3 regions of the Paenibacillus sp. FSL H7-0357 genome follow, and region 1 is predicted to be linked to each of the others. Evidence: riboswitches for the same ligand, from Rfam matches in the RefSeq annotation. Region 1 holds a riboswitch; each other region holds the start of a gene.

What was found. A riboswitch is a leader RNA that binds a small molecule or an ion and turns the genes downstream of it on or off. The one in region 1 is predicted to bind thiamine pyrophosphate.
Region 2: linked by a shared signal. The riboswitch ahead of H70357_RS01945 (ABC transporter substrate-binding protein) and the one ahead of thiC (phosphomethylpyrimidine synthase ThiC) in region 1 are both predicted to bind thiamine pyrophosphate.
Region 3: linked by a shared signal. The riboswitch ahead of H70357_RS14915 (ABC transporter ATP-binding protein) and the one ahead of thiC (phosphomethylpyrimidine synthase ThiC) in region 1 are both predicted to bind thiamine pyrophosphate.

Annotation. Positions count from the first base shown of each region.
Region 1 is NZ_CP009241.1:6,758,427-6,768,890, reverse strand. It holds gene H70357_RS29850 (iron chaperone) at 1-3, shown strand, start outside; gene H70357_RS29845 (cellulase family glycosylhydrolase) at 475-1,917, shown strand; gene H70357_RS29840 (P-loop NTPase family protein) at 2,243-3,097, shown strand; gene H70357_RS29835 (PadR family transcriptional regulator) at 3,249-3,791, shown strand; gene H70357_RS29830 (SDR family oxidoreductase) at 3,822-4,640, shown strand; TPP riboswitch at 4,725-4,831, shown strand; gene thiC (phosphomethylpyrimidine synthase ThiC) at 4,936-6,714, shown strand; gene H70357_RS29820 (response regulator transcription factor) at 6,915-8,456, shown strand; gene H70357_RS29815 (sensor histidine kinase) at 8,478-10,244, shown strand.
Region 2 is NZ_CP009241.1:426,223-436,686, reverse strand. It holds gene H70357_RS01955 (sigma-70 family RNA polymerase sigma factor) at 1-415, shown strand, start outside; gene H70357_RS01950 (hypothetical protein) at 393-1,790, shown strand; TPP riboswitch at 1,864-1,974, shown strand; gene H70357_RS01945 (ABC transporter substrate-binding protein) at 2,099-3,169, shown strand; gene H70357_RS01940 (thiamine-binding protein) at 3,246-3,539, shown strand; gene H70357_RS01935 (ABC transporter permease) at 3,536-4,297, shown strand; gene H70357_RS01930 (ABC transporter ATP-binding protein) at 4,317-5,159, shown strand; gene H70357_RS01925 (response regulator transcription factor) at 5,651-6,253, opposite strand; gene H70357_RS01920 (sensor histidine kinase) at 6,250-7,401, opposite strand; gene H70357_RS01915 (ABC transporter permease) at 7,405-8,142, opposite strand; gene H70357_RS01910 (ABC transporter ATP-binding protein) at 8,139-9,053, opposite strand; gene nfsA (oxygen-insensitive NADPH nitroreductase) at 9,263-10,012, opposite strand; gene H70357_RS01900 (aminotransferase-like domain-containing protein) at 10,121-10,464, opposite strand, start outside.
Region 3 is NZ_CP009241.1:3,446,359-3,456,822, reverse strand. It holds gene H70357_RS14945 (AraC family transcriptional regulator) at 1-866, shown strand, start outside; gene H70357_RS14940 (hypothetical protein) at 946-1,521, shown strand; gene H70357_RS14935 (S-layer homology domain-containing protein) at 1,637-2,311, shown strand; gene H70357_RS14930 (amino acid ABC transporter ATP-binding protein) at 2,438-3,190, opposite strand; gene H70357_RS14925 (amino acid ABC transporter permease) at 3,203-3,871, opposite strand; gene H70357_RS14920 (amino acid ABC transporter substrate-binding protein) at 3,926-4,756, opposite strand; TPP riboswitch at 5,032-5,135, shown strand; gene H70357_RS14915 (ABC transporter ATP-binding protein) at 5,287-6,051, shown strand; gene H70357_RS14910 (ABC transporter permease) at 6,032-6,808, shown strand; gene H70357_RS14905 (ABC transporter substrate-binding protein) at 6,805-7,863, shown strand; gene thiM (hydroxyethylthiazole kinase) at 8,130-8,927, shown strand; gene thiD (bifunctional hydroxymethylpyrimidine kinase/phosphomethylpyrimidine kinase) at 8,953-9,771, shown strand; gene thiE (thiamine phosphate synthase) at 9,768-10,427, shown strand.

The DNA.
Region 1 (10,464 bases):
TAAAGTCGTCAAGATATGAGCGTGTTGCTTGAATTTCATCATAGTAAAAGTGAGGTGCTGAATGAAACAGCGCTTCACTTTTTTTATGGAAATTTGATGTCGTTTGGTATTAAAAACCGATTGATGATTGTATAATATAACAGAATATGTAAGCGTTTTCTGAGCATGGGGATTTCATAAGAAACCCCCATATGTTATGTGTCTTAATCATATCTGCTATGCTAGAACGATAATTCTTCTTAGATCTGATGATCTAACCGCCTCCATATGCTAATGCACCTCATAATGCCTATCGACTACACCCTAACGATTAGATAACTACCATCCCTCAAGCCATTCCTTTCACCCTTTTACATTGTTAATGAAACACCAAGACATACCCCATAGATTTGCAAACTTTGTGAAGGGGGATGGATCTTTTCGGAAAATAGAGCACGGGAAAGTACAGCAAACCATTTAAGGAGGTAGCTTTATATGTTCAAAAAAATGATTGCGGTTTTTTGTGCATTAATTATCACCTTCATGACTGTATCTTTCGTCCCCCCGCAAAAGGTGAATGCCGAAGCTAATTCGGTCGTAGCCCAAAATGGCCAACTGCGAGTTTCTGGGAACCAATTAGTGAATCAGGCGGGAGAAGCGATCCAATTAAAGGGGATGAGTTCCCATGGTTTGCAATGGTTTGGGGAGTACGTGAATTATGATAGCATGAAATGGATGAGAGACAATTGGGGAATAACTTTATTCCGGCCAGCTATGTATACGCAAGATGGCGGCTATATCAATGATCCTTCGCAAAAAAACAAGGTGAAAGAAGCTGTACAAGCTGCGATTGATCTGGGAATCTATGTGATTATCGATTGGCATGTGCTGGGTGAAAAGGATCCGAATATTTATAAAGAACAGGCAAAAGGTTTTTTTGCAGAAATGGCCAATTTGTATAAGGACTATCCGAATGTGATCTATGAAATCGCCAATGAGCCTAATGGGTATGCTACGTGGAACGGCCACATTAAGCCATATGCAGAGGAAATGATCCCGGTTATCCGATCCATTGATACGAATGGAATCATTATCGTAGGAACCGGAACATGGAGCCAGGATGTGCATGATGCCGCCAATAACCCTATCGCCCAAAGCAACATTATGTATACAACACATTTCTATGCCGGGACTCACGGTTCATTGCTGAGAGATCGTATTGATTATGCAAGGAACAAAGGTGTAGCCGTATTCATCACAGAGTGGGGAACGAGTGACGCTTCCGGAGATGGTGGTCCTTTCCTTGCCGAATCTAAAGTATGGACGGATTTTATGAAAGACAGAAAACTGAGTTGGACCAACTGGTCGTTATGTGATAAGACGGAAGCCTCCGCTGCATTGACGCCTGGCGCAAGCCCTTATGGTGGTTGGTCTGACGCGCAGTTAACGGCATCCGGTAAATTTGTCAGAGAGCAGATAAAGTCAGCAACGCCTCCAAGTGATGGTATCGTTTCTGGTAAAACCTACAAAATGGTTAACGTAGGCAGCGGTAAAGCATTGGACGCAGCTGCTGCAGGCACTGCAAACGGCACAAATGTACAGATCTGGGACGATAACGGAACGGGTGCTCAGCAGTGGACAATCACAGATGTTGGCGGAGGATTGTATAAGGTTATTAACGTCAATAGTAATACAGGTTTGGATGTAGCTGAGATGGGGACTGCCAATGGATCGAATGTGCAATTATGGAGTTATGGCGGCGGTTCCAATCAGAAGTGGAGCATTGTTAAAGTTGGAAGTGCTTATAAATTGATTGCCAGCAACAGTGGGAAAGCTCTGGATGTTGCTGCTGCTGGTACTGCAAATGGAACCAACGTTCAAATTTGGGATGACAATGGTACAAACGCGCAAAAGTGGAATCTGTATCAACTAGACTAGCGGGGGAGGTTTGAAGAAGGCTCCCGGATTGTATTTATCTCTGCTCAATGTTAATCTAACTAATAGAGATGCATACAAAGGAGCGTTAACCTGATCATGTGGATTACTCTGTAAAGATTAACAATGCGAAAGGATGCCTGTAATAGTGATTACACTATTTTATTCGGCATGCTTTTCTTTAATCTTACAGGGTATGCAGGGAAAGGTGTAATTTAAACCCATTCTGCGGATACCTTAGGGTATCCGCTTTTATTGTCGTGGGAAACCGCATCTCTATCGCTCCTAACCTACATATCCTCCTACTAATGATTGGAGGGATTTTATTATGAAACCGAAGTTAGTCTTGATTGAGGGATTACCAGGATTCGGGAAAACAACAACGGCTCAATTAGTTCATGAAATTCTTACGGAAATGAACCTTAAATCTCAGCTGTTTTTAGAAGGGGATTTGGAGCATCCAGCGGATTATGAGGGAGTCGCCTGTCTCGAGAAAAATGAATTCGATGAATTATTGGGTACCCATGAGAAGTTTCGGGATTTGTTGAATAATCGTGTGATTAAACAAGGTAGCCATTCTTTCCTGGAATATCGAAAAATCGCAAATGAATATGGGCCGGATTTTCCAGATGAGTTATTGCAGGCAGTTGCCAAAAATGATGTTTATGAATTGTCGCTAGCTCAAAACAGGAAACTGATAACAGAGCGTTGGAAGGGATTTTCGGCGAATATTTTAAATGGCCCAGACACCTTTGTTTTTGATTGTTGTTTTATACAAAACCCTGTGACCATTGGAATGATTAAATATGGTGCACAGAAGGAAGACGTTATAAATTATGTTCTAGAACTGGCAGCGATTGTGGAGCGGCTGAATCCATTGCTGCTTTACGTAGAGCAGAATGATCTTGATCATTCTTTCAGAAAGGCCGTTAAGGAAAGACCTAAAGAATGGTCGGAGGGATTTATTGAATATTATACTAACCAAGGGTATGGAAAAAAACAGGGTTATACAGGTTTAGAAGGAACCTTGGAGGTACTAAAGGCAAGAAGGGAATTGGAAGAAGAAATATTTAACGGCATAAACATAGCCAAGAAAAAAGTAAATAACTCTTCTTATGACTTAAATGATTATAAGCAAGTTTTGGTGGGGATTTTATCAGAATATTTTAGTTCAGCAAATTAAGTACAAATGACAAGCCGAGTTGATTTCAGGCATTCACTGCTGACTTCACTCGGTTTTTTTTGCTTAAATATTATATATTGACGTGATATATATTGGTCTGATATATTACTGAGTGTAATATGTAGATGTTTTAAATAAGGAGGAGCTATTCTTGAACAGTCAGGATGTTATTTTAGGCTTGCTCATGAAAGAAGCGTTGACTGGCTACGAAATAAAGCAGTTATTGGAGAATGTGTTGTCTAATTTCTATAGCTCTAGTTATGGCACGATTTATCCTACGCTTGCCCGAATGGAGAAGGAAGAATTAATAACCAAGGAAATTGTGCCCCAGAAAGGTAAGCCAAACAAGAATGTTTATAACATAACGGCTAAAGGGCGAGATTGTTTTAACGACTATTTACTAGCGCCACTAGAGGGAGACAGTAGTAAGAAATCCGATTTTATGATGAGGCTTTATTTTGGCCGATTTGTGGGGTATGACAAGGTGATTTTCTGGTTGAAGCAAGTACAAGAGGAATCACAAAAAAAGTTAGATCAGTTATTAGAGCAGTATTCACATTATAAAGATGAAATGCACCCGGCCCAGATCATCTGCATCCAGATTGGGATAGCAGAATATAAAGCTAAACTTACAACTATTGCCGAGGGATTGTTAAGCATGGAGCAGTTAGAGGAAGAGAAGAGCAGCATTTAGCGAATTCAGATACTTTTAGGAGGAATTTTAATGAAAACAATTTTTATCACGGGTGCTTCATCTGGCATTGGGAGAGCTACAGTAAAACATTTTGCTGAAAGAGGATGGAACGTAGTAGCCACGATGCGTGCACCTGAAAAAGAAACTGAATTCATTACATTGGACAATGTGTTGGTGTTGCGGTTAGATGTTGAGAAAACAGATACCATTCAATCTGCATTATCTGAAGCTATTCAGCGGTTTGGTAAAATTGACGTTCTCCTGAACAATGCCGGATATGGGACAATGGGACTTATAGAAGTAGCTACGGATGAGCAGATCCGCAGACAATTTGAAGTGAATGTTTTTGGTCTTATTAGTATGACTAAAGCCATGCTGCCTCATTTTAGATCTAATCAGGAAGGGTTGCTAATCAACATCTCTTCAATGGGAGGGATCGTGACCTTTCCTACGATGTCTCTGTATCACTCCACTAAATTCGCGGTAGAAGGTTTTTCTGAATCCGTATCTTTTGAATTAGCATCACAAAACATCAAAGTAAAGTTGATTGAACCAGGAGCCATTAGCACGGACTTTGGCGGAAGATCGATGGAGTTCTTTTTTAATGATGGCTTAACGGATTATAAATCATTTACTACTGCCTTTCTGGGTAAATTAGGGGAAATGGAAAAAGCTCCAGACTATGCCTCGGCACCAGAACTTGTAGCTGACACTATTTATCAAGCGGCCACAGACGGTACAAGCAAATTCCGTTATGTAGTGGGAGAAGATGCGAAAATGCTCATAAGTATGAAGAAAAATACGGTTGAGGAAGAGTATCTAAGTAATATAGCTCAGCATTTTTCATAAAAGAGGACATGTTTATCCAAAGCTCTATTAAGAACACCGGTTGACAATTGCTGGATTTCTCTGTAACTTAAACATAACTAAATAAGAAACCACTAGGGGAGCCTGAATAGGCTGAGACGGGAAAAATGCATTCCTGGACCCTTGAACCTGATCTGGATCATACCAGCGTAGGAAAGTGGAGTCGGACCTTTATTTCATTGTTGGCGTTAGCCTTATATGGATTTTTGAGCCGCTCCATGTGGAGCGGCTTTTTTGCGCGTTTTCTTATTTACTCAAACCTTAAGGAGGAAATAAGATGCCGAATCAAGAGAAGAAACATGAGGTCGATCTGTGTGCTTTTCCGGGAAGTCACAAGGTGTATGTGGAGGGCTCACGGCCTGATATTCAAGTTCCGATGCGCGAGATTACATTAAGCCGAACCTCGGGTACGGCCGGAGAAGCGGAGAATGCTCCTGTCCGTGTCTATGATACAAGCGGGCCTTATACTAACGATGAAGCCTATAGCGATATCCGCAAGGGGTTAACGCCTCACAGGCTTCAGTGGATCGCGGAGCGGGGAGATGCCGAATCTTACGAAGGAAGAACGGTCAAGCCGGAGGATAACGGGAATCTCACGGAGAAGTCGGCGGCAGAGGTGTTTCCGGGATTGCAGCGTCGGCCCTTGAGAGCCAGAGAAGGCGGCAATGTCAGCCAGCTGCATTATGCGCGCAGAGGCCTGATTACGTCGGAGATGGAATTTATCGCAATCCGGGAAAATGTAACCCCTGAGTTTGTTAGAGAGGAAGTAGCCAGCGGCCGTGCGATCATTCCAGCGAATATTAACCATCCTGAGAGTGAACCGATGATTATCGGGCGGAATTTCCTGGTGAAGATCAATGCCAATATCGGGAATTCGGCGGTGTCCTCTTCCATTGATGAAGAAGTTGAGAAGATGAGATGGGCTACCCGCTGGGGAGCGGATAATATTATGGATCTGTCGACAGGCAAAAATATTCACACCACCCGTGAATGGATTATCCGCAACTCTCCGGTACCTATCGGGACAGTGCCTATCTATCAGGCTTTGGAAAAGGTAAACGGCAAGGCTGAGGATTTAACTTGGGAGGTATACCGGGACACTCTGATCGAGCAGGCGGAGCAAGGAGTGGATTATTTCACCATTCACGCCGGGGTACTGCTGCGTTACATCCCATTAACGGCCAAAAGAATGACGGGCATCGTCTCCAGAGGGGGTTCAATTATGGCGGCCTGGTGCCTGGCCCATCATCAGGAGAACTTTCTCTATACGCATTTCGAGGATATTTGTGAAATCATGAAGGCTTATGATGTGGCGTTCTCTTTGGGTGACGGGCTGCGGCCAGGCTCCATTGCCGATGCTAATGATGAAGCCCAGTTTGCCGAGCTGGAGACATTGGGTGAATTAACCTCGCTTGCCTGGAAGCATGATGTTCAGGTGATGGTGGAAGGTCCGGGCCATGTACCGATGCATCTGATCAAAGAGAATATGGATAAACAGCTTGAGCTTTGCCATGGCGCTCCTTTTTACACACTGGGTCCACTGACTACGGATATTGCACCCGGCTATGATCATATCACCTCGGCTATTGGAGCGGCGATGATCGGCTGGTTCGGAACGGCGATGTTGTGTTATGTTACCCCGAAGGAGCATCTAGGATTGCCTAACAAAAATGATGTGCGGGAAGGCGTCATCACCTATAAAATTGCCGCCCATGCAGCCGACTTGGCCAAAGGACACAAGGGGGCGCAGGATCGGGATAACGCACTCTCCAAAGCGCGCTTCGAGTTCCGTTGGCGGGATCAGTTCCATTTGTCACTCGACCCGGAACGGGCGCTGGAATATCATGATGAGACCCTTCCGGCGGAAGGAGCCAAAACGGCTCATTTCTGCTCTATGTGTGGACCCAAGTTCTGCAGTATGCGCATTTCTCATGGTATCCGCGATACGGCGAGGTTGCAGGATGGACAAGAAGAACCGGAGCAAGAGATGATTGCCGCAGGGATGCGGGACAAAGCAGAAGAGTTTAAGGAAGGCGGAGGTCTGATCTATAAATAAACTGTCGGTCGGGGACTATAGCCTAATCGCCCTCCTCCCTCTCAATTGACAGTCTCCGGGCGTATACCTATAATGTAAATCAGATTATGAAAGCTGTTTCATTTCTGATAGATAAGTTTGTTTCAATGAGATGGAACCCCTTAATCAAGCGGGTTTCATTTTGTTTTTTAGTGTATTTTTGTTCGTAAAAAGGAGAAGCCATGGACACAACGTTCTGCAAAATATTGGTGGTGGACGATGAAATGCTGGTACGGCAGGGGATAATCCATCTGCTGGACTGGGAAGGGGAAGGGTTTCAGATTGCGGGCGAGGCCTCCAACGGAAGAGAGGCTTTTGAATTAATTGAATTACAGCGTCCGCATATCATCCTGACCGATATCGTTATGCCTGTGATGGACGGGGAAGAGCTGATCCGGCTCGTCAAGGGGATGTATCCGGAAATTGAGGTGATCGTGCTCAGCAGCTTCAGTGAGTTCGAATATGTGCGTTCGACCTTCCAAAGCGGGGTTGCCGATTATATCCTGAAGCCCAGACTGGAGGCCGCTTCACTGCTTGCCGTTCTGAAAAAAACGGCGCAGCGGATTCCGCTGCTTCAGCATGTGGACTGGAGAAGCGACAAGCGGCAATCTGCGGACTATATTCTGGACAAACTGGTTTCCGGCTTTCCAGTGGAGTACGACGAGGAAGCGCTGCGGGTAACATTCCCCTTTCCGGGATTTGTGCTGCTAATTGCTGATACGGGCGACGAACCCGCTGCGAATAGCCGCAAAGAGGAGTGGCTGGAGAACAGCATTCGTTCTCTGCTGCAAAGCAGCGGCAGCAGGGTGACCTTCCGCCGGCTGTCTCCGCTGGAGGGGCATGTCCGCCTGTTGTTTAATCTGGAGGAGGCTGGGTATGAGGCGCTCGTCCGTCTTGCAGATCAGGTATTCACCGCGGGCATCCGTGCAAATATGTTCCTGAATCTCGCGGTCAGCCGGGTTTTCACTGAGCTGAGTGAACTGCATACGATCTATACGGATGATCTGATGAAGCTGCTGGACCGCCGCTTCTTTCTCCCGGATCACTGTTTGCTGGTAGATAACGGCGAGGAGGGGCGGCAGGGTCCCGCTTTCGATCAGGATGCCTTCGGTGCAGAGCTGAACCGGCAGGAGTTCGACTTGGCTTTCGGCCGCTTAAGCGCATATGTCGCGTCCATGTCCGGCCGGAGAGATACAGGGATGTTCGAGTTCAAATCGTTTTTATGCCACAGTATGTTTCAGATCATCGGAATGCTGCTGCATTTCCATTACGAGGCCCGCGCCTTGGACGAAAGCAAATATGAGTTCTTCCGCTCCATTCATGAGGCACGGCATATCGGTGAAACGGAGATACGGCTTGAGCAGTTTTTGCAAGCTGCGACGGAATGCGTAACCAAGAACCGCGGCGGAGTACCGGCCATTCAAAAAATTTTACTGTATATCGACGAGCATTATTCACGCCAGCTTACGCTGACCGAAGTGGCAAGGCAGTTTCATTTCAACCCGTCCTATCTGTCTAATTATTTTGCGCTACATAACAAAGAGGGCTTCAACGAATATTTAAACCGGGTGCGGATCGAAAAAGCGTGCCTGCTGCTGAAAGAAAATGCCGGTTTATCCATTTCTGAAATCAGCAGTCTTGTGGGCTACTCAGACCACAGCTATTTCACCAGAGTATTCCGCAAGCTGATGGGAAGCTCGCCTAGTCAATACCGGAAAGGCTAATGCAGCGGGAAGGAGCCCGAAATGGGACTAACGGAGAAATGGCTCACAAAGCTCAAGGATCAAAGCCTGTTCAGTAAAATATTCGCCGTCATGGTCATCAGCATCATTCTGGTTACCGTCCTGATTACCGGAGTGACCGTACAAATGTCCCAAAAGCTGTTCGTGCAAACCTTCAGCATCACCAATTCCAAGATTATCGACCAGATCAAAAGTGCGCTGGAGAACTCCCATTATGCAACCGTCAACAGCGCTATTGAAGTCGGGCAGAGCGGCGTGATCAGAAGCTTCATGACGGAGAAGGATATCAATTCACTGGCGAACTTCAAGCGGTATTACAGTATGCGGGATCAGATGGACCGCATTCAATCCGGTATCGGAGGAACCAATATCGGCCTCTCCATTCTGGGTGTGAACGGAAGAAGCTACACCAGCGATGTTACCTACTGGTCGGGCTCCTCAGAAGAGTTGAAGAACAATCCCATTACAAAGGCCGCTCAGGAACGCAATGGGCAGCTCTTCTACAGCTTTATGGACGCCAGCCCGTTCAATTCACAAAGCCGTTATCTGGTCGCCGCCAAGGCGTTGACCGCCCCGGGTTTATCCAAGCCGTACGGCACATTGTATATGTTCACCCGTGAAAGTGATTTCCGCAAGAACTACGCCAGCTTTACGAGTCAGGGAAACGATGTAATGTTTCTGGATACATCGGGCCTGATCGTGTCCAGTAATCGGACGGAGCAAATCGGCAGCATGTCTCCCGACCTGCTGGAGAGTGCGCAGCAGATCGCCGAGGTGGGCAAATCCAGCCAGGAGCTCTCCATCGGCGGGCGGGAGGTCATCGTGCTGGCGGACTATTTGCCTTCGTACAACCTGTATATTGTGAATCTGATTGATAAGAAACAGACAATCGGCACGCTGCTGGACAAAAAGGCGATTTTTCTGATCGTTGCAGCAATCGCCGCCGTAGCCGTACTCGTCATCTATTTTCTGACGAAGAGGCTGACGCAGTCTCTGCGCACACTGGTTAAAAAAATGTCCAATGTGACCAAAAAAAGTTTCCATAACTACATGTCGGTTACCGGCACCTATGAGACAAGACAGCTCAGCACCGCATACAACTATATGCTCAAAGAGCTGAACGATTATGTGGGTCAGCTTGTGGAGACCCAAAAGGAGCAGCGGAAGGCGGAATTGGCTGCGCTTCAACAGCAGATCAATCCCCATTTTCTATACAACACGCTGGCGTCAGTCAATATTCTGGTGCAGAGAGGAAGCAAGGAACAGGCGACAGAGACGATTCATGCGCTGATTTCCCTGCTCCAGAATACCATCAGCAATGTGAACGAGACGATTACAGTGGAAGAGGAGCTTATTAACCTGAAGCATTATGTATATATTAATCAGGTTCGCAACGGCAACCGCATTAAGGTGGATTACTTCGTTTCACCGGATTGCATGTCTGCTAAAGTGCCCAAGCTGGTTCTTCAGCCTTTTATCGAAAATGCCTTCTTTCACGCGTTCAATATCAAAACCTCCGGCTATATCTATGTCACCATAATGAAGGACAGGGATACGCTGCACTGCGAGGTGGTTGATACGGGAGATGGGATGGATCTGGACAACAAAGATTCGATTCCCGCCTCGTCCGTCAGCAGGCAGCTGTTCAGCGGCATCGGCATCCGCAACGTTCATGACCGCCTGACATTGCTGTACGGTGAGCCTTACGGCGTATCCATCTCCAGCACACCGGGGCAGGGGACGAAGGTTTCTATCAAAATTCCCTGCTGACTACGGATTGAACCGGTGTTTTTGCAGCATACTATCCAAGCCACGCCATGAACCGGCGCCCTATAAACGGCGCCGGTTTTTTGTATGTGCGATGTTTGTTGGACGGGGATTTACCTAAAAAAAGTGCGAAAGGAGAAAATAAATGCTAATTTACTCTCCGTGGAAGCGGATACAAAGACAATATTATCACTATTTTAACTAAATTAATTTCTAACGAAAT
Region 2 (10,464 bases), 1.4 Mb from region 1:
CGGAATCAGCCGTTATGAGCCCGAGCGCGCCTCCTTCCGCACCTGGCTGTTCCTGCTGGCCAAATACAAAGCGCTGGACCTGAGACGCAAGCTGCTGCGCCGGGGCGGAACCGGAGAAGCAGCTGCCTCCAGAGCTACATGGAATGAGATTTCCGCCGAACAGGAAGTTCTTTCCCGAGAGACGGCCAGTGAATTGATCGGCTGCGTGCAGCAGCTGGGCGAACCGGACCGCAGCCTGTTTCTGCGCAGATATTTCCTTTATGAGAGCCTTGATCAGCTAGCGCAAACCTTCAGTCTCAGTAAAAGGGCAGTCGAAAGCCGCTTATACCGTTGCCGGACGCTGATCAAGCAGGCGCTAGGCCTGTCTGAGAGTCAGGGAAAGGAGGCTCAACATGGCCAAAGACATGAAAATTGAGGAACAGCGCCTGTTCGGGATGATTGATTCTATGAGCTTCAGCGATGCAGAGCTTGCCTTAGGTGTTCTGCCGGAGGTTGACCAAGGTCCGCACCTGGCAGACGAAGAGGAGGCAGCTTCGCTCGCCCGCGTCAAAGCATGTACACTTGCCCGTCTGGAGCCCGAAGCCGCTGTCCACACCTTCCGTTCCCTCGCCTGGAGATCCCGGAGGCGGAATATCTTCGCGGCCGCAGCGGCAGTAATACTCATCGCTGCCGGTATGCTCGCTTTCTCTCCTGAGGTACAGGCCGGGTTAAGAAAGGCGCTGAGTTTCCTTCCTGGCTTCGGCACTGTTGTGGAGAACAGCCCCGGTGACCGGATCTATGTACTGAGCAAACCCTATGACATTGCTGTGGGGGACGGAAGTCTGACCGTAGATGCCGTTCTCCTGCAAGAGCTTGGCGGGAGCATTACGCTTCGCGGCCGGAAAGTCCCTGAAGTCAGCGAGTTTGAGGCAGATATCGGCGGTAACCGCTATACTTTCACCTCTTATATGCGTTCGTCCTCGGAGGGAGAGTGGTACGGCAGCTACAGTTCAACTCAAGCGCTGCAACTGAAGAAGGATAATCTTCTAACCCTGCATCTGGGCGGCACAACCATTGGTCCGTTACAGCTCACCGCTCCGAAGACAGCTGAGGAGCTCGGGGAACTCGGCGCAAGCGATATACAGCAGGATGTGCGGATTACTGCTTTTCCGGTGGACCTTGGCGGCGGGCTTGTCCGTGTCCAGTTATTGCCCACTCTGACGGCGGAATCCGGGCTGACTGTCCATTCTTACGGACTGGAGCCGCTGGTGCCTGGATCAGGTCTCTATATAGAGAACGCGGCAGGAGAAAAGGCGGCACTGGAGCAGCCTGAATCCATGTCCTATCCTTCCGACTTCCGGTTTCATGAGACTGCCGGGGCGGGCACTTGGCCTTATACGGTCTTCATTCCTTATATTGAAGTTTCAGATCGTGACGCCGTATCTGCAGAAGTAGAGATTCCGCTGCCTGATATCGGCCAGGAGAAAATGCTCCACACACGCGCGGAAATCGCGGGCTTTCCGGTAGAGTTCACCCGCATTGAACGTACCGGCGAGACGGCTGCCAGCGTCGATGTGAATGTGAATTTCAATGCCGCAAAACTACGGACGCTGAAGTATTTCCTTATTCGCTATCCGGGGCAGGCGGACAACAGCTCATTCTCTTGGGTGAATACCGACCAGACCTACGGCGTGATGAAAACCCTCCATTTAGAAACAAAACCCGGGGAGGATAAGCTGCGGTTTAAGCTGTCCGAGCCGCATTTTCTGCTCAAAGGGCCGTGGCGCCTGCCGCTGAAGCTTGATAGCTAAGCAGAGTTGCTACTGGACAACTATGGAGCGGGCGTCTATAATACACCGTAAGAACACAGCAATACCTATAACTTCATAGTACCAGGGGTGCTGGAATTGGCCGGCTGAGATTGTATCCCACAAGATACTGACCCTTATACCTGATCTGGATAATGCCAGCGTAGGAATCGTCAATCGCTTACGGCCGTTTATGGCCCAAGCACAACCTTGCGCAAGTAACTGGTGTCCCGATTCTCGGGGCGCCTTTTTTGTATGGGACTATTCAGAATTTGGAAGACTAGGGTTGCTGGAAGGAGAGAAGAAGAGAAATGGGAGTCACAAAAGTATTAAAGCTCAGCCTCACCTGCATGCTGGTCTTTGCCATTGCCGGATGCGGCAATAGCAATGGGAACTCTGGCGGGAATGCAGCAGACACTGCCGGGAACAGCACCACTGCTCCTGAAACCACTGCCGGGGCAGCAACGGACGCTCCGAAGGAGCTGACCAAGGTCAAGGTCGCGCTGGACTGGACGCCGAATACAAATCATACCGGGCTTTATGCGGCAAAAGAGCTGGGCTATTACGAAGAGGAAGGGCTGGATGTTGAAATCGTGCAGCCGGGTGCTGCCGGGTCCGACACGATGGTTACCTCGGGCGAAGCTGCTTTTGGCATCAGTGCCCAAGAGGCGCTGACGCTGGCCCGCCTGCAGAAGGTGCCGCTCGTGTCCATCGCCGCTATCATTCAGCATAATACCTCCGGGTTCGCTGCACCGAAAGACCGCAATATTAAGACACCGAAGGATTTCGAAGGCAAAACCTACGGTGGCTGGGGTTCCCCTGCCGAAGAAGCGGCCATGAAAGCCATTATGGACCCCGAAGGCGGAGATGTGAAAAAGGTGAAGCTGGTGAACATCGGTGAAGCGGACTTCTTCACCGCCGTGAAACGCGACATTGATTTTGCCTGGATCTTCTATGCCTGGACCGGGATTGAAGCGGAGCTGCGCGGAGAACCGCTCGACATGCTCTACCTCAAGGATTATGCACCCCAGCTCGATTACTACACGCCGGTACTGACTACGAGCGAGAAGGAAATTGCCGAACATCCGGAGCTGGTGAAGGCTTTCCTTAAGGCTACCTCGAAAGGTTATCAATACGCCATTGATCAGCCGGAGGAAGCCGCAGCCATTCTTTCCAAAGCTGTTCCCGAGCTGGATCCCAAGCTGGTCCTGGCCAGCCAGAAATGGATCAGCCCGAAATACAAGGATGATGCCGTCCGCTGGGGCGAGCAGAAGAGCGAGGTCTGGCAGGATTACGCCGACTGGATGTATGGCCTGAAGCTGCTCGATCAGCCGCTGGATGTTCCAAGCACATTTACGAATGAGTTTTTGCCAGCTAACTGATTAAGGATGAAGTGATTGAATGTTCGTTTCGCGCTGTACGCAGATTACCCATTTAAACTGAGAGGATTGATATGTTGTGGCCAATACATTGCTAAGCATTCAGGTAATTCCCAAAACTCCGAACAACGAGGATTCGATTCCTTACGTGGACAAAGCCATCGAAGTGATTCAGAAATCCGGTGTGAAACATCAGGTGAACCCGCTGGAGACCACGATGGAGGGCGACATCACCGAGCTGCTTGAGGTTGTGCGCCAGATGCATGAAGCGCTGATTGCAGCAGGCAGTCCGAGCGTCATCTCCCAGATCAAAATTGCCCATAACCCGAATGGAATCAGCATGGACAAGCTGACGGAGAAATACCGGCCGTGAGATCGTATTGGAAACAGATTTGGCCGCCCCTTGTGGCGGTCGTCTTTTTTCTGGGGTTATGGCAAGTTTCGGTATCCCTGTTCCATATCGAGTCATGGATTCTTCCCAGCCCAAGCGATATCGCCCGGGAAACCTCGGGCAATGCTTCCGGCATTTGGGCACATACAGCGGCTACGCTGCGCCTTACCCTGATCGGCTTCCCTATCGGCACAGGCGTGGGTCTTATTGTTGCCCTGCTGCTGCATCTGCTGCCTTGGCTCAAGAGAGCGCTCTACCCGCTGCTCATTCTCAGTCAAAATGTGCCCTCCATTGCGCTCGCGCCGCTGCTGATTATCTGGTTCGGCTTCGGGCTGCTGCCGAAGATTGTGCTGATTACGCTGGTCTGCTTCTTCCCGGTTTCAGTCGCTGCCATGGGCGGCCTGATGCAAAGCGACCGGACCATGCTGAACTATATGAAGATGGCCGGCGCGAACAAATGGCAGATCTTCACCAAGCTGGAGCTTCCGGGCTCCCTGCCCGCCCTGTTCTCGGGACTTAAAATTTCGGCCACCTACGCCGTAATGGGCGCTGTTGTCGCGGAATGGATCGGCGCTGACAAGGGCATCGGCTACTACATGCTGCTGCAAAAATCCGCTTACCGCACAGACCGCGTATTCGTCGCCATTGCCATCATCGTGCTGCTCAGTCTTGTGCTGTTCGCACTTATCGCGCTGCTGGAGAAATGGCTGGTGCGCTGGAAACCGCGCAAAAGTTCCTAGAAAAGGAGGATGGCCGACAATGCCGCATATTACAGATAACCCGCCATCCGGCACTGAAGCAGCCGGCATTCCTGAATCCAGGACCTTACCGCCTGCACTTGAGGTAAAAGGAGTCTCCAAAACCTTCACCCACCGCCGCCGCGAAACCCGCGTGCTGGACAACGTATCCTTAACAGTGCAGCCGCAGGAATTCGTCTCAATTGTCGGACCCTCAGGCTGCGGAAAAAGCACTTTATTCCATATTATCGGGGGCCTGGAGCTGCCGGATGCCGGAACGGTAAGCATGAACGGCAACCTTGTTACAGGGCAGCGCGGAGAGATCAGCTATATGCCGCAGCAGCCCGCGCTGTTCCCTTGGCGGAGCATCGAGGACAACGTCCTGCTCGCCGGTGAGCTTAAGGGCGCGCCGCAGGCTGCGGCGCGGGAAACCGCCCGCCACTGGCTGGCCAAGGTCGGCCTTAGCGGCTTCGAGCGGGCCTACCCGCATATGCTGTCGGGCGGCATGCAGCAGCGGGCAGCCTTCCTGCGGGCTCTGCTCGCGCCGCAGGAGCTGATGCTGCTGGACGAGCCGTTCAGCGCGCTGGATGCGCTGACGCGCAGCGAAATGCAGCGCTGGCTGCTGGAGCTGTGGGAGGAGAACCGCCGCTCCGTGCTGTTCATCACCCACAACATCGAAGAAGCGTTGCTGCTCTCCAGCCGCATCTATGTGTTCTCCGGACGTCCCGGCTCCGTCCTGCATACGGTCGATGTCCCGTTTCCCCGGCCGCGCCGCGAGGAAATCGCCGATTCGCCGGAATTCCTCCAGCTCAAGCGCCAGCTGTCGCAGTGGATGCGGGAAGAGCAGGCGAAGAGCGCCAAGTAATCTTAAGCGATATCCGCTTAACAGCCTGTGCAAAAGACCAGCCGTCCGATGAACCGGACGGCTGGTCTTATTAATATGTAGTTATTTCAAGATAACCACACCCGAATGCGACACTGATTCAGGCAGCGCAGGGCTCCGCAACACAAACAAAAGGAAACACGCCCGCTATTTTCATATAAAACCTATTTTTATTGATTTAGAGGGAATTACTCCCTATATTATTCAATTACTAAGCCCTTTTTCCGTTTTCAAAGGAATTACCGGTAGTAAATCCCTCTGATTGCCGCACCATTCTGTCGGTGGCATAATTAGCGGGACCATTTCCCTTTAAGCTATAGGCATACATAGGCTCCATAAAGAGACTACTGGCCCCCTTCCCGCCGCTCCATTAAGCATTCAACCTTAATAGAATTTATCCGGACGTAACCAGTAACAATCCACCTGTAGCACGCCCACCGCAGCATTCAGAAATATCAAGAGATAATAAACGCCTAAATCCAGCCCTTCTCCTCAGCCAGCCGTACGGCTTCGATCCGGCTTTTCACTTCCAGCTTGCCCAGAATTTCCGAGATGTAATTGCGTACTGTCCCATAGGAGAGGTGCAGACTCCCGGCAATTTCACCGGCCGTCTGCCCTGCTCCGGCCAGCCGCAGAATCTCCCGTTCACGGGAGGATAGCGGATTCTCTTCCCGCAGGCTGCCAAAGACCAGTTCCGGCGACACCTCACGGTGCCCTTCCATGACGCGCCGGATCGCATCCGCCAGCTTGTCGACCGGCTCGTCCTTCAGCAGATAGCCCTGAATCCCGGCCTTCACGCCCCGTTCGAAATAGCCCGGCCGGGCAAAGGTCGTCAGGATAATGATCTTCGTCCGGCAGCCTTTGGCTTTCAGCAGCTCCGCAACCTCCAGCCCGCTCTTCAGCGGCATTTCGATGTCCATAAGACACACGTCCGGTTCCAGCCGCTCGATCAGCGCAAGCGCCTCCGCCCCGTCACCGGCCTCTCCGAGAACCTCAATGTCCTCCTCCAGGTCAAGCAGCGAGGCCATCGCCCCGCGCAGCAAACGCTGATCCTCGGCGATTACAATGCCTATCATGCCAATTCCCCCTCCTTATGTTCCTTGATAATCCTTGGAATCACTACAGATAATGCTGTCCCCCCGCCCGGATTGGAGCATAATGTCATTGAACCGTCAACGAGCGACAACCGCTCGGCCATCCCTTTCATTCCGTTGCCGTCGCGGCGTTCCCGTCCTGCTTCATCAGGAGTGAGGCCGATTCCGTTATCCTCAACGGTGATCCGCACTGCCCCCTCCGTCAGCGCAATTCCGATTCGGCAACGGGTGGCTTGGCTATGCTTCACTATATTCGTCACCGCCTCCTTGATGCAGAGGCTGAGGATATTCTGTGTCAGGTCAGGCACGTCCTCCAGCGACACCTCCCCCTGCACTTCAAGGGCGATCTCTGCAGCCCGCAGCATTTTCCCGGCCTCTGCCAGTTCCTCGGCTACGGTAACTGCCCGCATCTCCGAGACCAGCTCGCGAACCTGGCGCAGTGCCGCACGCGAGGTGCGCTGAATCTCCCTGGCTTCGGCCTGCGCGCGCTCCGGGTCCTTGGCGACAAGCCTCTCGACAAGCTGGCTTTTCAGCGTAATCAGCGACAGGGTATGACCCATCGTATCATGCAGGTCCCGGGCGATCCGCATCCGCTCTTCGCGTTTGACCAGCTCCTCGATGACTTCATTCGCCTGATCCAGCTGTTTCTCCAGTATTTTTCTACGGCCTAGAGATTTTACCCCGAACGGAGAGACCAGCATGATAATTAAAAAAGGAAAAAAGAACAGCAGGTCATGCAAATTCATCCCCCATGCCGCTATAACCAGCGGTACCAGAATTACACCGCAAAAAACTACATAGGCTATCTTGAACTCTCTCTTACCGGCATACCAGCCGACAAAGTTGGAAGAGAAAAAGCCCATAAAAAAATTAACCGGGTTGTAGCATAGGCTCAGCACCACAATCAGCAGCATTTGCAGCCCCAGCCAGTAGTTAAAGGCTTTGTCACCGGCCCAGTATAACTGGCGGTATGTCACGGCGAAGAGCAGCAGCAGAGCTGCTCCAATGATCAGCTTCAGGCCCCGCTCCTCCTGTAGATTAAAGGCCGGAAGCAACAAATAGAACATCCATACAAAAGGGAAAAAACCGTATTTTTGCGGGAACAACCGAAACTTCCTGCCTGACAACATGTATTACACCGCTTCCTGTTTTTTTCGAATATACAGCGATAGTAACATAAACATTGCCAGATAGCCGAGCAAAATCAGCACACCGCTCCACTGTGGATGGCCGCCCCGTACAATCTCCCACGCCCCGTTTCCATAATTATAAGAAGGCAGCCAGCGGCCGATCCGCTGCATCAGCTCCGGAAGAATATCCAGCGGCATCCACATGCCGCCGGCCAGCGCCAGCCCCATATAGAGCACATTGCTGACACCGCTTGCCGTGTCTACCCGTTTCATAAAGCCGACAAGTGTGCCCAGCGCCAGAAAAGGCAGGGAGGCGACAACAATCCATAATCCGCTGAACAGCCACTGCCCTGCAGTCAGGGACACCCCGTTCATCAAATAACCGGCGGCAAATATGCATACCACGGAGAAAAGCTGCATGATCATCTGAGCAAACATTTTGCCGATGAAATAGACATAGGACGGCAGCGGAGTAATGCGGATAAAGGTGTTCCAGCCCTGGGTCCGCTCCTGCACAAGCCGGATGCCAAGCGTCATGATCGCTGACCCCATTACACTGAACGCCGCCATCGACATCAGATAATGAGCCTGCCAGAGGGCCGCGTCGTCCATGCCTGTATTCACCACTTTAGTGAAGATGAAATAGAACATGATCGGCATAACCAGCGACCAGAACACATAATAAGGATTGCGGAAGATCCGCAGCAGCTCGGACTTGCATTGGTTGATAATTAGTTTCATGGCTTGACGCCCTCCTCCGGTTGAATTGTCAATTGCTCAAAGGCCTCATCCAGCCGGCCCTGATCGATGCGTACATCCTTCACTTCAAGCCCGCCGGTAAAAATAGCACGGAGCGCCTCGTCCGTATTCTCTGTCGTGACCACAATCCGGCCGTCTTTATCGTACATTTCCTCGACCGCCGCCAATTGCCGCAGCCGTCCGCGCAGCTCTTCAGGATCGCCTGCAGCCAGAAAGGACAGCGATTGCCGCACAATTCTCCCCTTAATCTCATCCGGGCTGCCGTCCGCCACCAGAGCGCCGCGGCTGAACAGCAGAATCCGGTCGGCAATATCCTCGGCCTCCTGCAGATAGTGGGTCGTAAAGAGGATCGTCTTTCCTTCAGCGGCCAGTCCGCGCACCCTGTCCCAGAAATGCCGCCGCGCTGTAATATCCATCCCGACTGTCGGCTCGTCAAAGAACAGCAGATCCGGGTTGCCCGCCAGGGCCAGCGCGAAATTCAGGCTGCGCCGCTGGCCGCCGGAGAGCTTCTCGGCATACCGCTGCAGATCGGCCTTGGCAAGGCCCGTCGCCTGCAGCAGAACCTCCATAGCCATTGGCTGCGGGTAATAGCTGCGGATCAGAGCGATGATCTCCCGGACCTTCAGCCGGTCCATTACGCTTACTTCCTGCAGCATGGCCCCCGTTTTTTCCCGGACCAACCGGCTCCCGGGCGGAAGCCCGAACACCTTTATGCTGCCTTCCGTCTGCTCCTTCAGTCCAAGCAGCATGGATAACACGGTCGTTTTCCCCGCCCCGTTAGGCCCCAGAATCGCAGTAACCGAACCCCTGCCAATCTTGAAGCTAATGCCGTCCACCGCTTTTTTTCCGTGAAATATTTTACTTACCCCATCCATTTCGATCACGTTGTCTATACCGTCCATGTCCGTTCCCCTCCGTATCTTAAGCCCTGATCTATATTTCTATGGTATAAAAAACGGGGAAATGAGATCAGTATGGACTGTCATTCCTTTGAGATGACAACTGTCACCTTGCTCATAAACGCATAGCAAAGAGCCCCGCACCAAACGGCAAGCATTTGGCATGAGGCTCTTTGCATCGCTTCAAGAAGCTTATAACCATGCTATTTTTGCATAAATCCCTTTTTCTGCAGAAATTCCTTCATATGCATGCGGGCCGGCTCCGCAAAACGTTTAGCCATCATAGCCGACCAGGGTGCATCACTCTGTCCGCCCGTCCGCTCGCGCATATAGGCACTCGACACTTCGTCATAAGCTGCAACCTGCCCGGCAGTTTTGGCCTTGTCATAGCCGTTCCGGTGCAGTACAGCTTCCAGCGGAAGACGCGGACGAAGTCCGGAGGCCCCGGCAGGATACCCGAGACACATGCCGAATACCGGATAGACCCGTTCAGGCAGATTCAGCAGCTCCGACAACTCGGCGATATTGTTGCGGACTCCGCCGATGTAGACGATGCCCATGCCTAGCGATTCTGCAGCAATGGCAGCGTTCTGCGCCGCAAGCGCTGCGTCAACGGTGGCAACAATGAAATTCTCAGTGGAATCGAAGGATTCGGCTGATTGCAAATAGGTTGCCGTTGTTTCATGCAGCCGGTACAGATCGGCACACCAGACCAGAAAGACCGGACACTGCTCGATATAAGCCTGATTGCCCGAGAGGGCGGCAAGCTGTGCTTTAAGCCCGGGCTCAGTGACTGCAATGACACTATAGGCCTGGACATTGCTGGAGGTCGAAGCCATCTGGCCTGCGCCGATGATGGCAGCAAGCTGTTCTTCACTTACCGGCTTGTCCAGGTACTGGCGGACGGAGACATGCTGATTTAATAATTCAAGGGTTTCGTTATTCGGCTTCATGATCTGTTCGCCTCTCTTTTCTCCTTATTAGCACTTCGTTCTTTTCTGGACTTCAAGTATATTATGAACACAAATCAGTACATAAACAAATGAATACAGGCCTCACTCTTACCATCCGCCCCCGCGCTTCACTTCCTGGACAATGGCCTTGACGCCTTCGTCGATCTGGTCCAGCCGGGCGCGTGAAATGCTGATCCGCATAAACTTCTCCCGGTTCCCGTAACCGGTCATATAGAATCCCTTGCCTGATACGACGCTGATCTTTCTCTGCGCGAGCCGCTTGACCACACGATCCAAATTCACTGTCTCCGGCAGCTTATACTGCATGTAGATCCCGGAGCTGTCCGAAGACACTTCAATCAGACCTTCCGTATTGTGCCGCTGGAGTGCCTCGTACATTGCGCTGATTCTTTCAGCATACAGAGCCTTTATTTTGTGTTTGTGATGCTCAT
Region 3 (10,464 bases), 3.3 Mb from region 1:
ATTACTTCAGAATCCAGCAGTCGCTCGACTACATTGAAGAACATCTGCAGGAGGAACTGCGGATTGCAGAGATTGCCGCCCGGGCTTATTTCTCGGCATTTCATTTCCAGCGGATGTTCCTGGCGATCTCCGGCTTCACTGTCAACGAGTACATTCGCAAACGAAGATTGTCTGAGGCGGCTAACCGCCTGCGTGGAAGCAACGAAAGCGTACTGCAAATCGCCCTGTGTTTTCAGTACCAGTCCCAGGAAGCGTTCACCCGGGCTTTTCAAAGCTTTGCCGGCCTGACGCCCGGTAGATACCGCAAAACTGCAGACGTTATCCAAGGACAGCCTGTCATCAATTTTCTGGAACTCCAAAAAAAAACCAAAGGAGATGTACACGAAATGGACAAACCAACTCTGATCCACTGGGAAGGAACAAAGATTATCGGCGTAGAGTACAAAACGAATCTAAATGAAGACGCGCATTACAAGGATATTCCCGGATTCTATGATGACTTTGGAAGAAACGGGCGGTTCATGGCTATTCCGGAAAAACAGTCACCGGGGATGTCCTACGGCATCGCCTGCCACTATCAGGAGAACGGAGACTTCTCATTTATCATCGGTGAAGCGGTAGCGGATACAGCAGAAGTTCCAGCGGAAGCTTATGTCCAATTTGATATCCCGGCAGGAAACTATGCCATGTTCAAGGCCCATGGCCCAGCCGGGTTGAGCCAGTCAACCCGAGACTATATCTACGGAACCTGGCTGCCGAACACCAATTATGAACGGCGGGAGGGGCCGGACTTTGAAATTACGGATGTGTTGAACTCAGCGTATCCTGATAATATGCGAATAACTATTTATATTCCTGTAGATTAAACGTCTGCCCAATCCGAAATAGGCCCGGCTTCCATACCTTATATTGAGGGATTATTTTATTGATATGAGGAGGGTCCGGATGGCAAATGAAATCGCACCTACAGCAAGACCCCTTGTGACTGGCTCCATTCTGCGCAAAGTTGCTGCGGCCATGCTGCCGTTCTACCGGAAGATAGCCGGAAGCGGCAGCTTTGCCGCGCAATGGTCAAGCGCCATCGTTAACGCAGACCTTAGTCTTATGGGCAAACTGCTCGCAAAGATTCCTACTCTCGCTTCTGTAGAGAATTACGGCACAAACGGCATCGGCTACTTTATCTCCTTCCCCTTTCCGTTGCCGGTATCCTTCTATACAAACGGGACGACGATCCCGCCGGGTACCGTACAATTTACTTTTAATGCAAGGATGCACCGCAGGATTGCCGCAGCTGTTCTTCCGTTTTACCGGAAGCTGGCCAGAAGCCGCAGTTACGCCGAAAGCTTTGCTGCCGCAATCCGGCGCAACGACAGGACTGCCGTTAACAAGCTGGTTCGCAGATTCGTTAAGGCAAGGTCACTGAAATCCGTCACGATAGAGGAGTATGGTGCCGCGCTATTGTTCGAAAGCAGCCTCAGCAAGTATCCTTACCGCAACCTGATGTTTCAGGAAGTGATGTAGAAAACGCAGACATAGCCATTTAAAATTAAATTGTCTGCAACCTTCACCCCAACAATAACGTCAAAGGAGTTGATAATGGCCAAGCGGCCTACCCTACTATAGAGGTGGAATCTCCATGAAACTGAAAAAAAGTGCTTTTGCAGTGATAACAACCGTATCACTTCTCTCCTTCTCGCTGGGAGGACAGATGTTTGCTGCTGGCGGCAGCTTTAAAGATATTGACAACGTAGCCGGAAAGTCCAAAATCAACTCCCTGAAGGAACAAGGTCTCATTAAAGGCATCTCCGATACCCAGTTTCTGCCTGGTGCCAAAGTGACCACAGCACAAGGCGTGCAGTTTATCACTGGTGGACTTCAACTCAGTCTGGCTGCCATTGATTTCAACAAGGCACCTCTGGCCAGCGCTATATTCTCCAAGGTAAAAGACAAAACCTGGTATGCGGAAGCTTTCGTCAACGCCCATTACAACGACGTTGATATTCCTGCAGATATCGATCCTTCCAAGCTAATTACTAAGGAGATGTTCACCAACCTGCTCGTTCAGGGCGTGGAGAAGGTTGGCAATCTGCCACTGATCAATATTGTTCCTGTAGATATCGCTGATGAAGCTGCACTGGAGCCTTCCTACCAAGGCAGCATACAGCGTTCGCTGAAATACAAGATCAACACGCTTGATGCAAATGGCAAGTTTAATCCGAAAAGCGAGCTCACCCGCGCCGAAGCGGCTGTTATGCTGTACAATGCACTGGAATATCTGAATTCAGTCAATGATGCATCCACGCAGAACTAACTACTATTGACTGCATCTCAGGCGCTCCCCCGCGCATCATGAGATGAACTAAATACAAGCAAAGGCAGTCCGGGTCTCCCCCTGGACTGCCTTTACTTGTTCCACGCAGCTTGGATACACTGCGACTCATAAATCATCACCGCTCAGCCGGTTCAGAAACTGCAGGGCCCGCGGATTCTCCGTCTGCTCCAGCACCTGCTGCGGAGTTCCCTGTTCCAGGATCACACCGTTGTCCATCAGGATGATCCGGTCGGCCACATCGGCAGCAAACTTCATCTCATGGGTGACGATCACCATTGTCATGCCTTCAGCTGCAAGCTGCTTGATGACCTTCAGCACCTCGCCCACCAGTTCAGGATCGAGTGCTGAAGTCGGCTCATCGAACAGCAGCACTTCGGGATCGACCGCCATCGCCCGGGCAATGGCCACACGCTGCTGCTGGCCGCCGGACAGCTGATGGGGGTAAGCCTCCACTTTATCACTGAGGCCAACCTTGGCCAGCAGCTCTATCCCCCGCTTCCTGGCTTCCCCCTTGCTGCGTTTCTGTACAGTAACCTGCCCCTCCATTACATTGTCAAGCGCAGTCATATGCGGAAACAGGTTATAGGACTGAAAAACCATCCCTGTTTTTTGACGGAGGGCCATCAGTGTGTTATGCGGAATTTTCCTGTTTTGCGTAAATTCAAGGTTTAATCCCCCCAGCGACAGGCTGCCCTGATCCGGTATTTCCAGCAGATTAAAACAGCGAAGCAGCGTTGTTTTGCCGGAGCCGGAGGGCCCGATAATCACCAGAACCTTGCCATGCTCCATGCTGAGGTCGATACCTTTTAACACCTGTAGCGAACCGAAGGATTTGTGCAGGCCGCGAATTTCAATCAAGTGATTTCCTCCTTATCTCGCCGAATAACGGTCAAACCGCTGTTCCAGGACATTTTGCAGCGCGGACAGCACGGAGCAGAACAGCAGGTAGAATAATGCAGCCTCACTATAGAGCAGCAGCGGTTCGTAGGTGGTCGCCGTGATCTGCTGCGCTGTTTTGAACATCTCTACGTACGTAATGCTTGCCGCCAGGGAGGTATCCTTTACGAGACTGATAAAAGAGTTCGACAAGGGCGGAACCGATACACGCGCCGCTTGAGGCAGAATAATCCGCCGCAGTGCCTGCCCCCGGCTCATTCCGACGGAAAAGGCAGCTTCCCACTGGCCTTTATGTATGGACAGGATGGCTGCCCGGACGATTTCCGAAGAATAGGCTCCAACACTGAGTGTAAAACCGATTACAGCGGCAATAAAAGGATCCAGCACAATCCCTGCCGCCGGAAGTCCATAAAAGATAATAAAGAGCTGTACCAGCAGCGGTGTTCCGCGGATAACCCAGACGTAGAACCGGGCAATCAGCTTCGGGATTCTCCATGAGGAGAGACGGAACAGCGCGGTAAGAACAGCTAGCAGCAATCCAAGCGCAAAGGAAACAAGCGCCAGCGGAAGGGTATAAGCCACCCCCGCTTTAAACAGGGGCAGCAGTGAATCCATGAAAATCCCAATTTTCCGGTCATCCATCGTTCAGACATCCTTTTTGGACACTCGGCTGCAACTTCGCGCCAGCTCCATTTGTTATTTGGACACATCCGCCCCAAAGTACTTCTCCGATATTTTCAGATAGGTTCCATCGCTCTTCATTTCAGCCAGCGCATTGCTGACAGCATTAACCAGCTCTTCGTTTCCTTTGAGGAAAACTGCCGCACTTTGCGACCCCTCGGCCGTTTCATCCACCTGTTTGATCTTTGCATCTGGTTTTTGCTTCTTTAAGTCGAGATAGGACAAGCCGTCATTTACGGTCGCATCAATCCGGCCGGAGGTCAGCAGGTCTATGGCCTGGTTGAAGCCATCCACAGCGACGATCTCCGCACCGTTCTCCCGGGCGATATCGGACAGGTTGCTGGTCAGCGATTGACCTGCCTTCTTCCCTTTAAGATCCGCGAAGGCTGTAATATCCTGGTTATCCTCGCGCACGATCAGCACTCCCTTAGAGACGATATACGGCTCAGAGAAATCATATTTCACCTTGCGTTCATCCGTGATCGAAACCTCGTTGAATATCGTATCAAAACGTTTGGCATCCATGCCGGCAAACAGGCCATCCCATTGGGTTTCTACAAATTCGGGTTCCACCCCCAGCCGTTTCGTAATCTCCTTGGCAATCTCCACATCAAAACCGGTAAGCTTGCCCTCTGCATCATGAAAAGTAAACGGAGCATATGTCCCTTCCGTACCAATACGCAGCTTGCCACTCGCTTTAACAGCTTCCAGTGAGTTCTGCCCGGCCGGAGCCGCTCCTTCTGTGGGCGCGGCAGTAGCCGCAGGCGCTGTATTGTTATTATTGCCGCATGCCCCTGCCGGCAGCAGAGTTAGCAGCAGCAGGATAGTCAGACTAAGCTTCTTCATCACATGAACCCCTTTCAAAATCCCTCTATTTTTCACTGCATGGACACTTGCTTATCTTGCCCAAAAGCACCGCTGCTTCATCAAGTTTTTTGCATCTTCAGTCAGACCTCTACTTATGCCAGCCGAAACGGTACGGCTCCAGCAAAGAAGCGATTCCCGCTGGTATGATCACGCTGTTCATAACCGGACTGCAGCAAAAGTGAGCGACTGCTTCTCTTTACAAACTGCCGGGATATGGTATATTAATTAGCAATTGCAAATTCAATATTGACCTGTTATTTCACTAGGGGAGTCGGCCGACTGAGACGGAGCTTTAAGCTCCGGACCCTTGGAACCTGATCTGGATCATACCAGCGGAGGGAAGTGGAGCAGAATTGTTCAGCGGAGCCGCACTAAGCTAACTGACTGTGACGTTCAGACCCATTTATTTCCTCCGGAAATGAATGGGTCTTTCTTGTGTCTGCTGTTGCCGCCGATCAGGCAAGTAACGTTAAACAAACTACGCCCGCAGGAGGTTTCCACATTCCAATATGCTCACTATAACCAACCTGGCTTATTCGTTTGCAGCGACTAGGAATCCGGTATTCTCCGGTCTTTCAATGACCGTCCGCCAAGGCGAATTCATTTCCGTTGTTGGAGCCAGCGGCTGCGGGAAAAGCACACTGTTCAAAATCATTGCCGGCCTGCTCGAGCCGTCCGGCGGTGAAATAACCGTACATGGACGCTGCTCTCGTTCGACACGCTCGCGGCTTGGACAGATCGCTTATATGCCGCAGCAGGACCTGCTGCTGCCTTGGAGGACCGTGCTGGACAATTGCCTGCTTCCCTGGGAGCTGAAGCAGGACTCTAGCCGGCACGAGGCACTCGCCCGGATCCGCGGAATGCTCGGCCGCTTTGGCCTTTCCGGCAAGGAAAATGCTTATCCGCAGGAGCTGTCCGGCGGGATGCGCCAGCGGGTCGCCCTGCTGCGCACACTAGCTGCTGGCAACGAACTGCTGCTGCTTGACGAACCGTTTGGAGCGCTGGACGCGATCACCAAACGGGAGATGCACCGCTGGCTGCTGGAGCTGTGGGGCGGGCTCGATAAGTCCGTTCTGTTCATCACTCATGATCTTGAAGAAGCGCTGCTGCTCAGCGACCGGATTTATTTGATGACCGGCGGCTCTGGCGGCGGGCTGCAGGAGCTGATCGTCACTTTGCCGAGACCCAGACATTACAAAATGAATTATGAACCGCAGTTTGTTGCCCTGCGGGAGGATTTGGAGTGTAGATTGCATGAGAGCTCTATGGTATAAGAAACAGCTGCGGACTTATGGCCCCTTTCTACTGCTTGTGGTGCTGCTTATTGCGGCATGGGAGATCACAGCACAGCTGAACATGATCCCTTCATTTATTCTCCCGGGGCCAAGTGCAATTTGGACAGCGCTGATTGAAAAGCGGGGGCTGCTGTTCGGAGAGCATTTGCCCGCCACGTTGCAGGAGACACTGATCGGGTTTGCCCTCTCGGTTGTCTGCGGAACACTGCTGGGTACCGGCATGCATATGTTCGCTCCGCTCGCCAAAGCACTTTATCCCATGCTGATTATCAGCCAGACCATTCCGCTGATCGCGCTCTCACCTATTTTTATTATGTGGTTCGGCTATACCCTGTGGGGCAAGGTTGCTGTCGTCTTTCTGACTGCCTTTTTTCCTGTTGTGGTAGCCGTCTATGACGGTCTGCGGCAAAGCGGCAGCCTGTACAGAGACCTTCTCCTGACGCTTGGGGCAAACCGCTGGCAGATATTGCGCAAGACGCAGATTCCGCTGGCGCTGCCCTCCTTTTTCTCCGGACTTAAGCTTTCTATCGTCTACTGTGTGATCGGAGCGACGATCGGGGAATGGCTGGGCGGCAGCCGGGGGCTTGGTTATTTCAGCCGCCGGATGGCCGGCAATCTGCAAAGTGCAGAAATGTTCGCCGCCGTATTGCTGCTGTCCGCTTTGGGTGTAGCCTTGTTTCTCAGTATCGCTGTGCTCGAAAAACTCATTTTGCAGAAAAGAGGATTTTACCGATGACCCATCCTGAGCTGTATCGCAATCATTCCACACATAAGAAATCACACCGACTTATTCCATACTTATTGTTGTTATGCCTGCTTACCCTCTTAAGCGGCTGCGCCAGCGCAAAAGACCCGGATACCTCCGCCGCTTCTTCAGAGAATTCCAGCGGCAAACCGCACAAGCTGACTATAATGCTCGACTGGTATCCGAACGCAGTTCATTCCTTCCTGTATGCTGCTCAGCAGAATGGCTATTTTGCCGAAGAAGGGCTGGAGGTGGACATTCAAATGCCGGCGGACAGCAATGATGCTTTGAAGCTTGTCGCCGCAGGTAAAGTCGATCTGGCTCTCAGCTACCAACCACAGGTATTAATGGCGCGGAGTGAAGGAATACCTGTAAAATCTGTCGCAGCGCTCGTAAGGCATCCGCTCAATCATCTTCTGGTCCCCGCAGAGAGCGGGATAACCGGCCCGAAAGAACTCACAGGCAAAAATGCCGGATACTCCTCCATTCCCCTGTATGAAGCGATGCTCCGGACAATGGTCAAATACGACGGAGGCGATCCGGCTTCACTGAACCTGATTGATGTTGGATTCGATCTTATTCCTGCTCTTTCTACCGGACGCGCAGACGGCATTATCGGCGGATTTATTAATCATGAGGCATTGATATTGGAAAAAGAAGGCCACCCCGTCACTTCATTCGATCCGACGGACTACGGAGTACCGGACTATTATGAGCTTGTGCTTGTTGCCAGTGAACAGGGCTTGTTGGATAAGGAGGATGACTACCGGAAGTTCATGAATGCGGCACGCAAAGGACAGCAATTCGTACAGGAGCAGCCTCAGCAGGCACTTGAAATATTGTTTGCACACGAAGATGCTACCGCCCCGCTCGACCAAGCAATCGAGACAAAAAGTCTGGAAATCCTTCTGCCGCTGATGGATGCAGGAAAACTGCCTTTTGGACAGCAGGAGGAGAAATCCTGGGAGAACGTGCACACGTGGCTGTCCGAGAACGGACTGTTGAGCGGAGAAACGGACAGCAAGGATGCTTTTGTTAATCTGTAGGAGCTAAGTTCAAAGGACCGAAGTTTAGAGATTCATGTATGGGGACTGGACTTATGTATGGCTGATTTAGGGGCCGTCTGCTGTGGAAGTGCAATAGAATGGGCCTCGCTAACGCATAAAGGAATGAGATGTATGAGGACAGACATGCACTGTATAGTCCAACCTGCGGGTCGCTGACTGTTAATTTTAAGTTCATTTAATATATTTGCAGTTTTGCTTATAGTTTCAGCAAGCTGATTCAAACAAAACTTTGAGGAGGACTAATAATGAGTTATTTAGCTAAAGTACGTGAAGCCAATCCGCTTGTGCACAACATCACCAACATTGTGGTGGCCAATTTTACCGCCAACGGGCTGTTGGCCCTGGGCGCTTCGCCCTTCATGGCCGATGCCCATGAGGAGGTGGCGGACATCGCCGCGATGTCGGGAGCTGTTGTGCTTAACATCGGCACGCTGAACGAGCATGCCATCACCTCGATGGTGCTGGCCGGGCAAGCGGCTGGGCGCCATAAGGTACCGCTGGTGCTGGACCCCGTTGGAGCCGGTGCTACCGCCTACCGCACCGAGGTCACGCATAAGCTGGTCCAGGAGCTGCGCATTACCGCCCTGCGCGGCAATGTTGCTGAGGTGGCCCATGTTGCCGGGGAAAGCTGGGCCATCAAGGGCGTTGACGCCGGTGCCGGCGATGGCGATGTCATCGCTTTGGCGAATAAAGCGGCACGAAAGCTGGAATGTGTGGTCATCATTACCGGGAAAGATGATGTAATTACCGACGGCATCAGCACCTACGTCGTCAGCAACGGTGATCCCATCCTGACCAAAGTCACCGGTACGGGCTGCTTGCTCAGCGCCGTAGTCGGAGCTTTTCTGGCGGTCAGCGGCGGCTCATGGCTGGAAGCGGCTGCCGAGGCGCTCTCCTTCTATGGTGTCGCGGCCGAGATCGCAGCCGAACGGACAGCTCTTAAAGGCCCCGGCGCCTTCCAAATTGAATTTCTCAACCAGCTGGCCCTGGTCACTCCAGACACCTACAAGGAGAGATCACGGGTACAGCTGCTCACACTATAATGCTTGCGGCAAAGGAGTGGACTACATGACAAAAGTATTCAAAGCGCTGACAATCGCCGGCTCCGACAGCGGCGGCGGCGCAGGCATCCAGGCCGATCTGAAAACATTCCAGGAGCTTGGCGTGTACGGCATGTCGGCACTTACAGCAGTGACTGCACAGAATACTCTCGGAGTACAAGGCGTATATCCGCTCGGATCGGAGGCTGTTACCGCGCAGCTTGATTCCGTCGGAAGCGATCTGCAGCCGGATGCGGTCAAGACCGGCATGCTTTTTAGCGGTGAAATCATCCGCGCCGTTGCCGGTAAAGTACGCCAGTATGGCTGGGATAAGCTGGTGGTTGACCCGGTTATGATCGCCAAAGGCGGCTCACCGCTGCTGCAGCAGGAAGCCGTGCAGGCGCTGATTACCGATTTGCTGCCGCTCTCCCTGGTGGCAACACCTAATATACCGGAAGCGGAAAGTCTGACCGGGATGAAGATTTCCGGCTTGGCGGACCGTGAACGGGCAGCGGTGCTCATCCATTCCATGGGCGCCCGCGTTGTTGTTCTAAAGGGCGGCCATGATGACGGAACGACAGGAGTCCTCGATCTGCTGTATGACGGTAACGAGTTTATCTATCTGGAAAGCCCGCGCATTTCCACGCGGCATACCCATGGAACGGGCTGCACCTTCTCTGCGGCAGCGGCGGCCGGATTAGCACAGGGTAACACCGTTAAGGAAGCAATCCATACCGCGAAAGCTTTCATCCATGCGGCCATCGAAGACAGTCTTGGCATTGGAGCGGGACATGGGCCTACAAATCATTTTGCTTATGGCAACAGAATGCGGGGAAATGTGAGATGAAGAGAATCGACAGCGAAGAGATGCGCAGGCTCCTGAAGCTGTACTTTATAATGGGCAGTGTCAACTGCCGGATTTCACCAGCAGACACATTGACCCAGGCCATTGAAGGCGGAATTACGCAGTTTCAGTTCCGGGAAAAAGGCCCCGGGGCGCTGACCGGAACAGCAGCATTCGATCTGGCCAAACAACTTCAGCAGATATGCCGGGAGCATCGTATCCCCTTCATCGTGAACGATAATATTGAGCTGGCAATCGCGCTTGATGCCGACGGTGTCCATGTGGGACAAGAGGATGAGCCGGCCCGCTCCATCCGTCAGCGGCTCGGTGATCACAAGATCATCGGCGTCTCCGCCCATACACAGCCTGAAGCCCGGCAGGCCATCGCCGATGGTGCAGACTACCTCGGAGTTGGCCCGGTCTATCCGACCTCCTCCAAAGACGATGCCGAGGCGGTGCAAGGCACCCGGGTCATTGAAGAGCTGCGGCGCTGCGGCCTTACTATCCCGCTGGTAGGCATTGGTGGAATTACGCCGGGTAATGCCCAGCCGGTTATCGGAGCCGGAGCCGATGGAGCATCCGTCATCTCAGCCATTGCCCGGGCGGATGACATTAGCGCAGCTGCAAAAAATTTGTTGCAGATTATCCGGTATACATGACTTCAGAGCTGCCCATTACAAAAAAACGCAGAGACCG